Regions from separate parts of the Persicobacter diffluens genome, predicted to be linked through region 1. Evidence: riboswitches for the same ligand, from Rfam matches in the RefSeq annotation. Region 1 holds a riboswitch; the other holds the start of a gene.
What was found. A riboswitch is a leader RNA that binds a small molecule or an ion and turns the genes downstream of it on or off. The one in region 1 is predicted to bind S-adenosylmethionine.

Region 2: linked by a shared signal. The riboswitch ahead of AAA970_RS15395 (hypothetical protein) and the one ahead of AAA970_RS14320 (O-acetylhomoserine aminocarboxypropyltransferase/cysteine synthase family protein) in region 1 are both predicted to bind S-adenosylmethionine.

The regions. Positions count from the first base shown of each region.
Region 1 is NZ_BQKE01000001.1:3,465,380-3,473,431, forward strand. Features, by position in the region: gene glmM (phosphoglucosamine mutase) at 1-513, opposite strand, end outside; gene AAA970_RS14305 (hypothetical protein) at 613-849, opposite strand; gene AAA970_RS14310 (endonuclease/exonuclease/phosphatase family protein) at 1,035-2,093, shown strand; gene AAA970_RS14315 (hypothetical protein) at 2,227-2,460, shown strand; SAM riboswitch class I at 2,585-2,688, shown strand; gene AAA970_RS14320 (O-acetylhomoserine aminocarboxypropyltransferase/cysteine synthase family protein) at 2,940-4,259, shown strand; gene AAA970_RS14325 (homoserine O-acetyltransferase family protein) at 4,331-5,362, shown strand; gene AAA970_RS14330 (lytic transglycosylase domain-containing protein) at 5,743-6,675, opposite strand; gene AAA970_RS14335 (LOG family protein) at 6,752-7,486, opposite strand; gene AAA970_RS14340 (TIGR01777 family oxidoreductase) at 7,504-8,052, opposite strand, start outside.
Region 2 is NZ_BQKE01000002.1:109,999-118,050, reverse strand. Features, by position in the region: gene AAA970_RS15400 (sulfatase family protein) at 1-1,100, shown strand, start outside; SAM-I-IV-variant riboswitch at 1,363-1,454, shown strand; gene AAA970_RS15395 (hypothetical protein) at 1,508-1,720, shown strand; gene AAA970_RS15390 (hypothetical protein) at 1,911-2,231, shown strand; gene AAA970_RS15385 (hypothetical protein) at 2,243-2,485, shown strand; gene AAA970_RS15380 (BamA/TamA family outer membrane protein) at 2,604-3,779, shown strand; gene AAA970_RS15375 (hypothetical protein) at 4,434-4,598, shown strand; gene AAA970_RS15370 (hypothetical protein) at 4,611-5,414, shown strand; gene AAA970_RS15365 (WD40/YVTN/BNR-like repeat-containing protein) at 5,395-7,098, shown strand; gene AAA970_RS15360 (hypothetical protein) at 8,000-8,052, opposite strand, start outside.

The sequences.
Region 1 (8,052 bases):
CACTAATGGAAGTGCCAAAATCATTTCAATGTGCTTATCAATATAGTGATCTGCCTTGCTTACTTTACCTAAAGCCTTCACTTCCGCAAAATTGAATGCTTCTGCCTCGGCAATTTCCAAAACTTCGGCACCATCCTGAGCAGAAATGAACTCACCTTTGGCATTTAGTAATTTAAGGGCATTCCATTGGATAGGGTTATGGCTGGCAGTAAGGATAATTCCTCCGCCGGCCTCCTCAAGCGGCACCGCAATTTCCACAGTCGGTGTGGTGGAAAGACCTAAGTCTACCACATCAATTCCCAATCCCTGAAGCGTAGCCACCACAAGGTTGGACACCATCTCTCCGGAAATACGTGCATCACGTCCAATTACGATTTTTGGGTTGTTCGTTTGCTTTACTACCCAACTACCAAAAGCTGCAGCGAATTTAACCACATCCACAGGAGTCAGGGCCTCTCCAGCTTGTCCTCCAATCGTACCTCGGATACCCGAAATTGATTTAATCAGTGTCATCTATAATTCTAATGATTCTCGGCAAAAATAATAAAAAAAAACTTAGACCTGTCTCTTAAAATGACAATAAATAAACAGATTAAGATACAAAAAAGCACACTACTGCTTGCCCGCTAAAAGGTCGTCAACAGTGGGAGCGTTGCTGAGGTTTTTGCGATTTTTACATTGTTCCGGTGTTTTTCCACAAAAGCCACAGGGTTCCCCCGATTTGTTTAGAAAAGGACTTTGAGAAGCACAAGTACCTCTGAACTCTCCATCTTTTTTCAAAATCAGACGAACAGACATCATCACAAAAAAAGCTGCGAAGAATCCGATAACAATTAGAAAAGTTGCCATAGCAAATACTCTTTTTTTTATTTGACGCCAAAGGTAATCAAAAGGATCCATTAAATTCGGTGGAAATAACCTTTATTATGCCCTATTGTCATTTATATAACAGGATTCAAAAACCACCAGCCCTTAAATACTACTTAGTATAAAAAAAGGACAATGATTCAGTTTTGTTTTGCCCTAACTTCATTATGCTCAGGATTCTCAATATCTTTTTAATCATCACCAGTCTGCTGATATATGGCAGTATTTTTATTCCGCCTACACTATTCTGGCCCGCGGGAATCCTTTCCTACGGCATACCGGTTTTAATGCTTTGCCTGTTAATGAATATTGCTTTTCAGCTCATCCTCCGTCACCGGATTCCCTTCTTAAGCTTAGGCTTGTTACTCTTTGGGGTATTTGTAATGCCGGAAATTTTTCAGTGGAACTCCGTAGTAACCGACCAAGAGAGAAAATCTTTTGAAGTGCTGAGCTACAATAGCCGGTTGATGCGAGAATATAAGGCGGAGGAAGCCAAAGGCTGGGTGTACTCTCAGGAAATGATCAATTTCATAGTCGAAGATACTTCCGCTATTAAATGCCTGCAGGAATATTACAGCGACGGCCGATGGAAAGCCCTGAATGTGAGTCAAAAATTAAAGCAAAAAGGCTATGAGCCTTACGTGTTGAATTATCATCAATTTGCTGAAAATGACGAATTTGCCAGGGGGATGGCGATTTTCAGTAAGTTTCCGATTTTAAAGCGAGGAAAGATAGATATCGGAGAGTCGAGCATCAATCAGGCCATATTTGCGGATGTTTTATTGTCCCCAAAAGACACCATACGTGTCTATAATTTACATCTGCATTCCATGGGAATCAATCCGGAATTGGAATGGCAAAAAGCCAGTGAAGCATACCCCATACTCCTCTCAAAACTTAAAAGTGGTATTCAGAAAAGGGTAAACCAGACCCATCCGATACTAGTGCATATTGCCCAGTCTCCGTATCCGGTATTGGTTTGTGGTGATTTTAATGACCCTCCGTTTACCTATAATTATCAACAATTTCGAAAAAACCTTCACAATGCCTTTGAGCAAAAGGGGAGGGGTTTTGGTTTCAGCGTGAACAGCCCGATGTTTTTCCTCAGAATAGACAATCAGTTTTATTCAGATGCTTTTGAATTGAATAATTTTAAAACACTTCGTGAAGTCCCATACTCCGACCACTTTCCAATTAAATCTACTTTCAGACTCTCCGCTCCATAAAGGTTTCATTCAGGAAAAATCAAGATAACAAATGGGACTTTTTGTTTAACAATATTTAACACGGAAATAACCTTATACTATTGATAATCAAATTCATGATCGGTATCTTAATAGAAATTTTTATACCTGAATTATGAAGCATTCTCCTACAAATCATTTGGGCTTTGAATTTGTCAGAATTTCAGAATTACCTATTCATCAGGCGGGTGAGCTCTTGCAGTGGATTCCCCGAAATTTAATACAGTCAATAAGAATTGATAGTCAGGTATGGAAGGACTGTGTTCCTTATGCGGATTATGATTTTTGGTTTGACTTTCATTTTGTATATCAGCAAAATAAGGCTGGAGATTTAGAATTTGAAATCTAATTAGCCATACCGGACCTACCCCCTATAAATTTTGGCCATTACCAAAAAAATCAGGCATTCATTTGGATTTCAAAAATCCGCCCCTCATCTTTGAGGCATCAAGTCAAGGCTCAATCTGAGCATTGATTTATATAGAAGAGTGGAGAGACAGGCTCGAAGAAGCTCTAGCAACCTGACCCTCGTTAAGGTGCTAATTCCTGAACCATAGTTAATTGGTGAATATAAATTGTTAGACAATGAGATTAATTCAGCTTCACAAAGCGATTCAGATCGCACCTTCTGATATTATTTCCTCAGCTACTGCAAACCGTAGCCTGATGTGTTTTCGTGCATTTCAACGAATGCGCCCTTAGTGGCATTATAATTCATCTACTTCCGACCACGGTGCGTTTTCACGCATCGTAACATTGGCATCACCCAAAGGTGATCAGCATTGTTGAATTAGCATATCAATCGTTGAAATAAAAAAATCAGAAATAATGTCTCAGTCTTTAAATTTCGAAACCCTTCAATTACATGCCGGTCACACTTTGGATAGCGATACGCGTTCGCGAGCAGTGCCATTATTCCAGACCAGTTCCTATGTATTCAAGGATTCCGACCATGGCGCTAATTTATTCGCCCTGAAGGAATTTGGCAATATCTACACCCGTATCATGAATCCGACTACGGATGTTTTCGAGCAGCGCATTGCCGCATTGGAAGGCGGGGTAGCTGCTTTGGCTGTGGGTTCGGGACAAGCTGCACAGTTTATTGCCCTGAATAATATTGTGAATGCCGGAGACAATATTGTGAGTAGCCCCAATTTGTATGGAGGAACTTACAATCAGTTCAAAGTAGCATTTAAGCGCCTGGGAATTGAGGTAAAGTTCACTGAAGACAATGAAGCGGAGCATTTTGACCAGCTCATTGATGAAAACACCAAGGCGATTTATCTGGAAACCATTGGCAACCCTTCTTTTAATGTGCCGGATTTTGAAAAAATCGCTGCTGTCGCCCAAAAGCACGATGTGCCATTGGTGGTGGATAACACCTTCGGTGCTGGCGGCTATTTATTCCGTCCTTTAGAGCACGGCGCCAATATCGTGACCGCTTCTGCCACCAAATGGATTGGAGGACACGGCACCAGTATTGGAGGAGTAATTATTGATGGTGGAAATTACAATTGGGGAAATGGAAAATACCCACAATTCACAGAACCGTCAGAAGGATACCACGGCCTGAATTTCTGGGAAACCTTCGGTAGTGACTCTCCTTTCGGAAATATTGCCTACATCATCCGCGCCAGGGTGGAAGGCTTGAGAGATTTTGGCCCTGCACTGAGCCCATTTAACTCTTTCCAGCTCATTCAGGGATTGGAAACTCTGTCCCTTCGGGTGGAAAGAACCGTGGAAAATGCCCAGTCTGTCGCAGAATGGCTGGAAGCGCATGAATTAGTGGAATCCGTTAGTTATCCCGGACTTCCTTCGCACCCGGGCCATGAAATTGCAAAAAAATATTTAAAGAGAGGATTTGGCGGTGTGCTATCTTTCTCTGTAAAAGGAGATTTGGAAACCACTAAAAAATTCGTGGACAGCCTGAAATTAGTGAGTCATTTGGCCAATGTAGGAGATGCCAAAACACTCATTATTCACCCGGCTTCCACCACCCACCAGCAATTAAGTGAGGAAGAGAGAGTAGCCGCAGGCGTTACGCCAAATGCGCTCCGCCTTTCTGTTGGTTTCGAACATATTGATGATATCAAAGGTGACCTGACGCAAGCATTCGAAACTGCATTTGCATCAGCGCTCGCCCAATAAATAAGCATTTTTATTTCAGGCACGGCATCTTTTTTGACCGTGCCTTTTGCCTGTAACATAAAACCCCAAGCATGGTCTCGCAACACGAATTTCATTATACCCAACCCTATACTACCGAAGAGGGCAAAACACTGCCGGAATTTACGCTGGCTTATGCCACTATTGGCCAGCTTAACGAAGCGAAGGATAACGTCATCTGGGTTTGTCATGCCTTTTCCGGCAATGACAATGTATTGGATTGGTGGCCGGGACTTTTTGGCGAAGGGAAACTTTTTGACCCGGAAAAACACTTCATTGTTTGCGCCAATATGCTGGGCAGTTGCTATGGCTCTACCGGGCCATTGAGTATTAATCCTGCAACCAAGACACCCTATTTTCACGACTTTCCTTTGCTGACCAACAGAGACATCATTGGTGCCTTTGATATTTTAAGACAGCATTTAAATATTGAAAAGGTAAGCCAATTAATCGGCTGTTCTCTGGGCGGACAACAGGCTTTAGAGTGGACCATCAGTCAGCCGGAAGTATTTCAAAGTCTGATCTGCATTGGAGCCAGTGCCAAGCATTCTCCATGGGGTATTGCTTTTAACCAGACACAACGCATGGCCATTGAGCAGGATCCTAGCTGGCAGGAAAAATCAGTGAAAGCCGGATTGGAAGGAATGAAAACAGCCAGGGCGGTCGCCATGCTTTCTTATCGTAATTATCAGACTTATCTGGCGACTCAGCAGGATCCGGATGACAGCAAACTGGATAATTTCCGTGCCTGTACCTATCAAAGCTATCAGGGGGAAAAAATGGCTAAAAGATTCAATGCTTTCAGTTATTGGTACCTGTCCAAAGCGATGGACTCCCAAAATATCGGAAGAGGCAGGGGTGAAATTGAGGCTATTTTGGGCGAAATTCAGATTCCATGCTTATACATCGGGCTGAGTTCCGATATTCTGTTTCCAATAGAAGAGCAAAAATTTTTAGCGAAGCACACGAATAATGCGCATTATTCAGAAATAGACAGCCTTTACGGTCACGATGGCTTTTTAATTGAATCTACTCAACTGACAGAGGTTGTGAATCAATACTTTGAACAAATCGCAACGATTTAAGCCGGATAGGCAAGCTTAACTCGTATTATTTATGCTTAAATCCTCGTTTAGCTGTAAGGCGGAAAAAATGAGGGATAAGTTCTCTATTTCGAAGTTTTGCCAACGATGCAGATGGAGGAGGAGAAAAAAAGCTTCGAAAATTTGGGCTATTAAAAAGAAAAGTAGAAGTAATGATCTGAGGGTAAGTGATTTGCACTGGCCCAACAAATTCAGCGGTGGATAATTTGGCTTAAAACCAGATATCTGCTTCAAAAATACAGGAAACTTCGCTTCTGAATCCTTGAATTGAGAGAGAGAGAAAGAAAAGGTCGGTGATGTATTCGCTGACCTTTTTGCATAAAAAAAAGCGAAACTTCAGAGCTTCGCTTTTTATAAATATCTTATGCCGGTAATTTAATTTGATAAGTTTTGCCAGACTTAATCGTCAACGTATTTTTTCTCAACCAGCTGTTGTATCTTTTTAGGGTCTTGTAATTTACCCCATGTTCCAAAGCCCAGGACGTCAGGTCTGGAATAGAGCTTTTTACCTCCACCACTTTCAATTGCTCGGGCTTATACTTTTCGCTCTCCGGAATCTGAAAACCAAATTTTTCCGGATCGTTTAAAATTTCCTTTACGGCCAATATTCTGAAAACATAACGGCTTGTTTCCTGATTTAAAAGCAAATCATAATAAGAATCCACACGCTGCTTGGCTAAAGCTTTACTAAATCCATTTCTTCCCATATTATAGGAGGCCGCCACATTGGTCCAATTCCCATACTTCTCATAAGAAGCCAGCATATACTTACAAGCCGCCTCGGTGGATTTTATCGGATCATAGCGCTCGTCCACTTCCTCATTGACCTCCAGCCCTAATTCCCGGGCCGTGCCTTTCATCAACTGCCAGTAACCTGCAGCTCCGGCAGGAGACACCACATTCGCCAGCCCACTTTCGATGGCCGCCAGATACATCATATCCTCCGGAATTCCTGCTTCTTTTAAGATAGGCTCCATTTGCGGAAACCATCGGGTACTACGCTTAATCAAAAAAATTGTACTGGAATGGAAATAAGTATTCACATACAATTCCTTATCCATGCGCTCATAAACCTCTGGATCATCCAATGGCACAGATTCCCCCGCCAGATTTAAATCCTTCGGCATTTTGACCACTTTGGCATTAACAAATACCGGAGTATTCGTTCCAGGTGCTGTCATTGTTGCACTTAGCACCTCGGCTTGAGATGCCGCCTTGGCCATTATTGTTTCTTCTTCAGCCTTTACATACCACAGACCGGCCATCACCCCAGCAACGCCCAAGCCCAAAATCATTTTCTTCACCAAAAGTTTCTGTTATTTAGTCGGTTAATGCTCCCACAAAAATCAATCTCTTTTGCTTCATCCGACATTAAAAATTCGGACTAAGCAGGTATTTAGAATAAAAATCATCTATGACGGCCACTGCCTCTTCCGGCGTATCGACTACCGAAAACAGGTCGAAATCACCTTCACCAATGTTTTTCTCCTTTTCACAAACGACTTTTCTGAGCCAGTCCACCAATCCACTCCAATATTCCCGCCCCACTAACACGATTGGAAAGCGACCGATTTTCTCTGTTTGAATAAGCGTTAGGGCTTCAAAAAGTTCGTCTAATGTTCCCATTCCCCCCGGCATTACCACGAACCCCTGAGAATAACGGATGAACATTACCTTTCTCACAAAAAAGTAATCAAAGGTAATCAACTTATCGGGATCGATATAAATATTGGAGAATTGTTCAAAAGGCAACTCAATATTTAAACCCACGGATTTGCCGCCAGCCTTATGTGCTCCGCGATTACCGGCTTCCATTATCCCGGGTCCACCACCTGTAATTACCCCATAACCATGACGCACCAGCATTTCACCAATTTTGGAGGCCGTCTGGTAGTATTCATTCTTTTCGTCAGTACGGGCTGAGCCAAAGATGGAGACACAGGGACCAATTCTTGCCAACTTATCAAAGCCTTCCACAAATTCCGCCATTACCCGGAAAATAGTCCAGGAGTCTGAGCTTTTTATTTCGGACCAGTCTTTTGTTTTAAATGCTTCTCTGATCTTTTTTTCCCCTTCGGAAGCATTAATTTTTTCCAACTCACTCATAATAGAAAAATTTCAATCTACTTATCCAGTAAATGCTGCAAGGCAGTTTTCAATTCCGGATATTTAAATACAAAACCGGCATTCATTATTTTTTCGGAAGACACCTGTGCTCCTCCTAACAATATTTCAGACATTTCCCCCAATGCCATTTTCAACACTGGCGCGGGCACTGCCGGCAACCATAATGGTCTGCCTTTCACTGCGGCCAGCTGTCGGGTAAACTCCTCATTGGAGACCGGGCCAGGCGCCACGGCATTGTACACGCCATTCATTTCCTCATCATTGATGGCAAAAGCAAACATGGAGACCAAATCCTTTACATGAATCCAGCTCATCATTTGCTTACCGCTGCCCAGAGGACTTCCTAATCCAAATTTCACTGGGAGCAGCATTTTTTCCAAAGCGCCACCTTTTTCACTGAGCACAATGCCAATACGGAGCTTTACTAATCGCTTTACCAATTGATTTTCTTGTATTTTATCCACCTCGTCTTCCCATTGCTTGACCACATCGGCCAGAAAATCATTTGCATATGGACCTTTCTCCGTCACGATGCCTTCCGGGAC
Region 2 (8,052 bases), on a different contig from region 1:
CTGCGGGCTATAAAACCGGTGCCATAGGGAAATGGCATTTCGGGCTAGCGGAAGATCATTTCAAACCACACCACCGCAATTTTGATTATTTTTATGGATTCTATGCTGGTGGACATAGTTATTATGAAGCAGCCAGCACTTACGAAGAGGCAAAAGGCAAAGATCAATGGCCGATACACCGGAATGTAAATGGAATAGAAGGAATTGTTGATTATAAAAAAGGCAATTATCTGACAGATGAATTCAGCAGGGAGGCCGTGGAGTTCATTGAACGAAATGCGGAGGAACCCTTCTTCCTCTATCTGGCCTATAATGCGGTACATTATCCCTGGGATGCCCCTCAAAGTTATCTGGACCGGGTGGATGAATTTCGGGAGTATACATTACCTTACCGAAGAATATTAGCCGGTATGACACTGGCTATTGATGATGGTGTTGGGGCCATTATGGAAATGCTACGGGAAAAGGGCATTGAGGAGAATACGGCTATTGTTTTCCTTTCGGATAATGGCTCTCCCCGAACGATCAACAGTCCGCACACTTACAATACCGGGGACATCACCATGTCAAAAACCGGAGGACTTCGAGGCTATAAGGGAGATACTTATGAGGGGGGAATCCGGGTGCCTTTCATCATCAAATGGCCGGGGCAGGTACCGGCGGGCCAAAGTTATCCGCATCCGGTAATCTCGCTGGATATTGTCCCCACCTTTTTGGCTCATGCAGGCATAAGCCCTTCCACCGACCTGGACGGAGTGAATATTATTCCGCATTTACAGGGCAAAACAACTGAAAGACCACATGAAAATTTATACTGGCGCTATATGGACGATTATGCCTACCGAAAAGGAGACTGGATCATTACCTGGAATGATCAGGAAAACTATATGAAGAAACTTCCCAAGGAAGAGGTACGCACTAAACTATTCCACCTTTCCGCAGATCCGGCACAAAAAGAAAACCAAAGGAACAGGGAGGAATCCATTTACCAAAATCTACAGGCAGAATTTGATAGCCTGGACCTTTGCTTTCCGGAAAAGGAGTTTCCTATGCTTTTCCCGGTCCCCTACACCAGAAAGAAGGAGATTTTTGTTCCATAGTGAGGCATTTCAAACTAACCATGGCCCCCACGGGTGAGGGACCGCGGGGGCTTGTTTGAGCTCCTTTGGCAGGGCGGTGCCATTAACAAACATAGTATCCGCCCCTGCCAAAGAGCGAGCCCAAGGGCCCGACCGACGTCAGGAGGGCACCCCCAAAAAAGTAAATAAAAATTTTTACACCCTGAAAAATAGACCCTTAGCTTTGGTAATAAAAATTTTATCGGAAATTATTTGGAATTTTAGAGCTGCCTCCCCTACCTTTGTAATGCATCAGGAATTCTGACGAATACCAACCGAGCTTCGGAGCCACGGTGGTTGAGCATGCGGTCGACACGGACAAAATAATACCGACGCCTCACGAATATTTCTGTTGCAATCTTGATTTTAAACTAAAAACTGATTGCACCATGACCATTAAAAAAATTCAAAAATTCTCAAGACAGTTTCTTCGCCGATGTTCGGAGCAGGAGTTAATCCAAAATTTTTCGAAACAATTGGATGAAAATAATCGACCTAAGACGAACCATCAGGATTTGAATCGTATAAAGACGGAGATTCTGATGCGATCGGGAACACCCCAGCCCTGCCAGCATCCAGTGGATCTGAGTTGGGCCTTATAAAAAACTAAATAAATTCATTTAACATTTCGAGCATCAAGAACTATTGGTGTTGGTTTTTAGGGAAATACAAGCTTAAAAACCCATACTGAGCAGTACCAACCGAGCGCATGCGTCACGGTGGTCAACGGATGTGGTCTGCCAAGCGGACAAACCATCACTTGATGCAATCTCAAAATCTAAAGATTGCAAAATGACGGGATCAAGAATCAAACAAATCGAAAAACCTTTGCACCAGCTCACGGCGGTGCAACTTTTGGAACAATTAAATCTGGCGATTAGTCGTCAGTTTTTTGGAGCAGGAACCTTTGGCAGGCTGAGTCAGATTTGCCGGGAAATCAAGCGCAGAGAATGGGAGACAGGTACTTTCATTGATCGTTACCGCATCAACCTGCGCTACCGATACAAACTGCTGGGAAACCATTTGACCATTGCCGAAGACCGGCAGGTAGAGGACTTTGCCCTCCTGATACCGGCAGCATTAAGCCAAATATCTTCATTCCAAAACAATTAAACCTGACCGCTATGAGCACCATTGATCAACACCAAAAAAACCTTCAGCTTAACGAACTAGAAAGTCTGCCAAAAGAGCGGCTAAAACAGGAATTTTTTGCTACCGTACGCAAACCGAGCTGTCTAAATCTGGACAACATTCCGAAAGAAGCCATGAAGGTGGCGGTTTTGAATAAAAAACTGACCGAAAGTGGCTTGCTATGGGACAGGTCCAGTTTGCCTTTGTTGAAAAAAGATAGTTTTATTTATATCTAAAAAGGCAGACATTTTGAGTCAATGCCCTGACAAAGTTTTGAGGACCAACCAAACTATCTTCGAATAATGCAACTAAGCGCAACCGATCCGGTTAAAAAGGTAACCTCTTTTTATGCTCATGGATCGATTACGCTTTTGTTTATGGCTACTGCTTTTCCTTTTTTGGGGGAATGCCGGACTACAGGCGCAGGAAAATCAAGCGGAGCGAAAGGCCCTTAAAAAACAGCAAAGGGATTCTATCCGGCAGCATAAAATAAAAGCAGGAAAATCAATTTTCACGCCCATCATTGCCCCGGGCTATACACCTGAATTCGGAGCATTAATTGCGGTGGGGGGCATTTGGTCATTTAAAACTAATCCTGCTGATCAAAAAATAGAACGGTCTTCTATCCCATTTACAGCCGCCTATTCCACCACCGGCGCGGTGATCGTGGATGCACGACCGGTCACCTTTTGGTTTGAGGATAAGCTCCGAATATCAGCAGAAATCTGGCTAAAAAACCTGCCGGATAATTACTGGGGCATTGGTTATCAAAAAGCCACGGATATCCCAAAGGGGGAGAACACTACTGCATACCTTCGGCGCTGGAGATGGATAAACCCTCAGTTCCTTTACCAGTTTAAAAGACATTATTTCGCGGGATTGAATGTGGACATCAATTTTACACAGGGAGATGAGGAAAGTGAAGGGGTGTTTAATGATGAAAACTATCAGGAATATAACGACAAACCTTTTAATGCGGGGCTGGGCCTTATCCTCCGACATGACTCCCGCGATTTTCCGGTTAATGCCCACAGCGGCTGGTATCTGGATGTAAATGCTACTGCTTTTTCCCAAAAACTGGGCGGGGATAATAATTACGAGATATATCAATTGGATTACCGGTATTATGTTACCCTTGGACGTGATGGCCGCACCCTTGCCTGGCAGATTAAAAGCCGCATTGGCATTGGAGGTATTCCCTACGGAGAAATGTCGAAACTGGGCAATCCATTTGATCTCCGGGGTTATACCTGGGGGCGCTACCGGGACAAAAGCCTCTTCTTCATCCTGCCGGAATACCGGCATATGTTTGCCAAAAGCAACGGAACAGTGAGCCGTCATGGCTTCGTACTTTGGGCCGGGACCGGAACTGTTTTTGACATTGGAAATACCTCTGAAGATGTTCGGCTCCTACCCAACGGAGGCTTTGGTTATCGGCTGGAGTTACAAGACCGGCTGAACCTGAGGGTAGACTTTGGCTTCGGGCATGATACCTTTGGCTTTTACTTTAATTTTTTAGAGGCTTTTTGAGGTAAGAGCGCATTTAAAAGTACCTGCGAATAGAGGTAATTCATGACGCTTTCCTATTGTATAAAATAATTATAGCCCCGCGCTACCCACAACAAAACAGTTTTTTACTTTAGCCTTTACTGAGTAAAATTTTTACTTTAAATCCCCCCGACATAATCATCCATTTAACCATGGCGAAAAACTTTCAGTTGGTCCCTTTATTCCAAAATAGGACCAATATTTAATCCGAATTATTCACCGCTTGATTTGCAGACCATCATAGGTGATAGATCAATAAGGTAATTGGATTAGATTTGTTGATTTTTTAATCACCCACAATTGGTTAGAGCGTACTTAAAAGCACACCATCAGGAACAAGAATAATCTCCGGCCAAAGATTCTATGCCACTGGAGATAAAATTATTGGATGCTTCCTTATTTAAAGAAGCAGTTTAAGAAAACAAATAATTACTCATAATCGCGTGATTTAAACCACTTCAACTGAAGCTTGGTTTAACTAGAGGAAACAATAAGGAAAAACATTTCCACAATATCTTAATAAAATACTCGATATTAAATTAAAATCTTGTTTTGAAATTATTAACAATTCATGATTAAAAATATCTCGACTAACTTATTCAACTTCACAGAGTATGACTAACAATTTTTTATAAAATGAATTTAAAATACTTTTTTTTAATCGGCCTAAACCTTTTCTTTTACTCTAAAGGAAAGAGTCAAAAGCAGGAAATTGAAACCGTTTGGAGACAAGTAGCCCCGGGTATGGCCGGAAGTAACCGTGCTATTTTTACTGATGCAGTTGATGCGAACAAAATTTAGCTGACCCCCGATATGGGAAATGATTATGTCTCTGTAGATGCCGGCAAGCATTGGGAAAGCTGTATTCCAATAAATGAGGTGTGGACCAAACGCATACCGCTAAGTGATGAATGTGTTGTCAGTGATCATAAAGACAATAATATCGTCCTGAGTCTGAACAAAAAACAATTGGTGTTAAGCACGGATGGAGGCAAAAATTTTAAAAAAATCACCCATTTCGCCAAAGGGAAAGCGCCTTCCTCTTTGTGGTATTCCGCCACGCCCCACCCTGTAAAAAAAGGTACCTGGTTTTTGGGTAATGGCCTGGACAATAAGTATGTCAGAACCGGAACGAACCCTAATCCTTTGGATGGCATCGACCTACAAGCGCCCAAGGTATGGAAGGTTACGAATATTACTTCCAACAAACGTACTATTGAAGCGATAGACAATAAGGGCATGGAAGATGCCACCGCAGTATTTAAAGTCTTTTGCCACCCCAACACTAATCAATACCCGGAAATGCTGTTTGCCGCTACTTCCACCGGTTTTTACCGCAAAAGAAATGCGCGGAAAGCTTGGGAGAAATTACTCGCAGGAAGCATCAAAGCGGACTATCGATGGGATGGCAAAAAGCTGAATGTTTATGCCTTACAACAAACCACCTATAGTCTGAAAGGCCACCTGCTTCTTTCAAAGGGAGGTGTAAACCACTGCTCCCGAAAAAATCAAAGGGGAAAAAGATTGGGAAGACAAAACAGAAGGGCTTGCTCTGGACCTGAATCAATTAAAAATCAACAAGCACTATTTCCAGGCCATGGTGAAGGGCTGGTTTGATTTAAAAAAAGAAGAAGAAAAAAAGATCAAGCTGCCTCAACAGTTTCTACAGGACTATACGGAAATTTTCTGCGACCCCACCAATGCGGACAAAGTATATTTATCCGTTTGGGGCGGCAGCCTGTTGAAACCCATTATCGGGGGGGTATGGAGCAGTCAGAATGGCGGAGACCAATGGTTTGCCGCCATGCGACTGGGCAGCGGATTTCAAAAAGACCCCTACTGGAAAATTGCACAGCCCGGAAAAACCAATCGGAATGCGGATCCCGGAGTGGCAGAGAATAAAATTCCGGACTTCGTTCATTATGAAAACAGAGGGGTTCGGGCCATCGCTATTTCAGCGGACGGCACCCTGTATGCCGGTACTTTCAAGGGTTATCATACCTATAAATATGATGCTGAAAATGATTTTTGGACCAGTGTGGATAATACCAGAGTTGGTGAGCTGTTTTACGGACATGGAAATAACGACACCGGGGCTTTCGGCATTACACCGGATATCCACCGGCCGGGCGAAATGTTTTTATTGCAATACGAAGCCTCGGCATACAAATCTACCACTTCCACCCATCCGGAATTTCCGGGGATAGTAGGCGTTAAACGAATTCCGGCCCTGATCGATATCGGACCCAAATGGGCTCCGGGTCAGCCTTTCAATGCGCCTATTACGATTGCGAGTCATCCCTCAGATCCGAATATTTTCTATTATATCTCCCAACGTTCAGGAGAAGTAAGAAAATGTCGCTTTGATGAAAACACCCATGTAACCATGGGAAAACCGATTGAAGTACCACCGGTAATTTCCGTCCCGAAAATGAAATGCATTTACTGGAGTGATTTACAAATTGCCCGTGATGGCCAGACCATGTATGCCCTTGCGGAAGTGATAGATCAGGATAACCGCCCAATGGGGCAAACCAGAATCTATAATCCATTACCGCAAAAAGGTATTTATAAATCTCTTGATGAAGGGAAAAGCTGGAAATGTCTTAATCAGGGATTGCCGGAAACTGCCGGTGGAAGAAATCAACAAAAACAGGTAGTGGGAAGCAATAGCGCCTGTGTAAAAACATTGCTTATGAGTCCCGATAACGATCAGCTGTTGTATGCTGCGGTAAAAAAATACCATGCGCCTGAAGGAAAAAAAGGGATGGTCAATGGTGGACTGTACCGCAGTGTGAATGGCAGTGAAAGTTGGGACAAATTGCAAATCCCAGAAGGTATACGTTCGGTATGGGATGTTTGGCTACATCAGAACAAAGGACAAACACGAAAAATTTATATTGCGGGTGGGGGTATGGAAAAAGCAGAAGAAAGTGGAGAGGGAGGCGTCTGGGTGGCCCATTATAAAGCCAATGGTGATTACAAAAAGGAAGATTGGCAAAAAATCTTCGACCACCCATTCGTCTGTCATGTTAGAACCAGTCCTGTTAATCCGGATATCTTATTGGTGGCCACAAGAGAAAGTTATGCGAATGGTAAGCGGGATGCGGGCACTTTTTACAGCACCACGGGCGGGGGGCTGCAGCAAAAAAACTGGATAAAATTTAACCACGGACGGGGAGGCATGATGATAGGTGACATTCAATTTGATTCCGGGAATCCGAAAAGGGTGTGGTGTTCAGTGGAATCCTCGGGTATTTATACCGCGCTTCTACCCATTAATAAGCAAATGGCTCCTTAAAACAGTTGATCCTAAATTTCAGATGAATTATTAATTCGAATTATGCACTGCAGACTCATAAAACTACCATAGGACCTTAATTATCAGATTATCCTGAAGGTTTTGTTGATTTTTTTTAAATCCGAATTTGGATAAGCATGCTTGCTCCTCATTCCTCTGCATCCTTGGAAAAAACACGAAATTTAACACTTTGCCTTCCTTTTTGCCACTTCGCAGCTACGGCAGGATATGGGCATATTTGATTCGGCTTAATAAACCCTCTAGTGGATATGATTATGAAAAATTATTTCAAAATCATTAAATAAAAATAAATTTTTTGTAATAAAAAATCCTGAAACCACCATCATCTGGTTTCAGGATTTTTTAGGGGCTAAGAGTTCACCAACCGTATTTGGTTATTACAAAGTGTTTTAACCCGAATTATTCACCGCTAGATTTATTGGTCGCTATAAATACCTATATTTCAGTGTTTTCCGGTTAGTTGTATCGAATTATAAATAGCTCGAATTTGGGATGCTTGCTTTCTCCTCATTCATCTGCTTCGTTGGGAAAAACTCGAAATAGTAAACTATTCCTTCATTTTTCCCGCCTAGCAGCTAAACGAGAATTTAAGCATGAAAAATCCGGGTTAAATAACTTCCCTATTATTATCCTATTGTTGAAAATTCACTCTAAACCACTTTCTATCATTTTTAATATTCACTGAGAGCGTATTAAAAAGCCAAAATTCGTAGCGAAATTTTGAAGTACTGCAGAGGCGATACCCGATTATTTTGAAAGAATATCATCACTATTGTTGAGAAATTATCCAAAATCGCATCCTGTAATTCGAATTTGCAGTCGGATGGTGCGCTTTTAAACATGCGCTAAAAATCAACGACAATTCCCAAGCCCACTATTTTCAGGTCTTGTTTTTATGGGCATTCCACTTTTTTATCTGTTCTTTGGTACAAA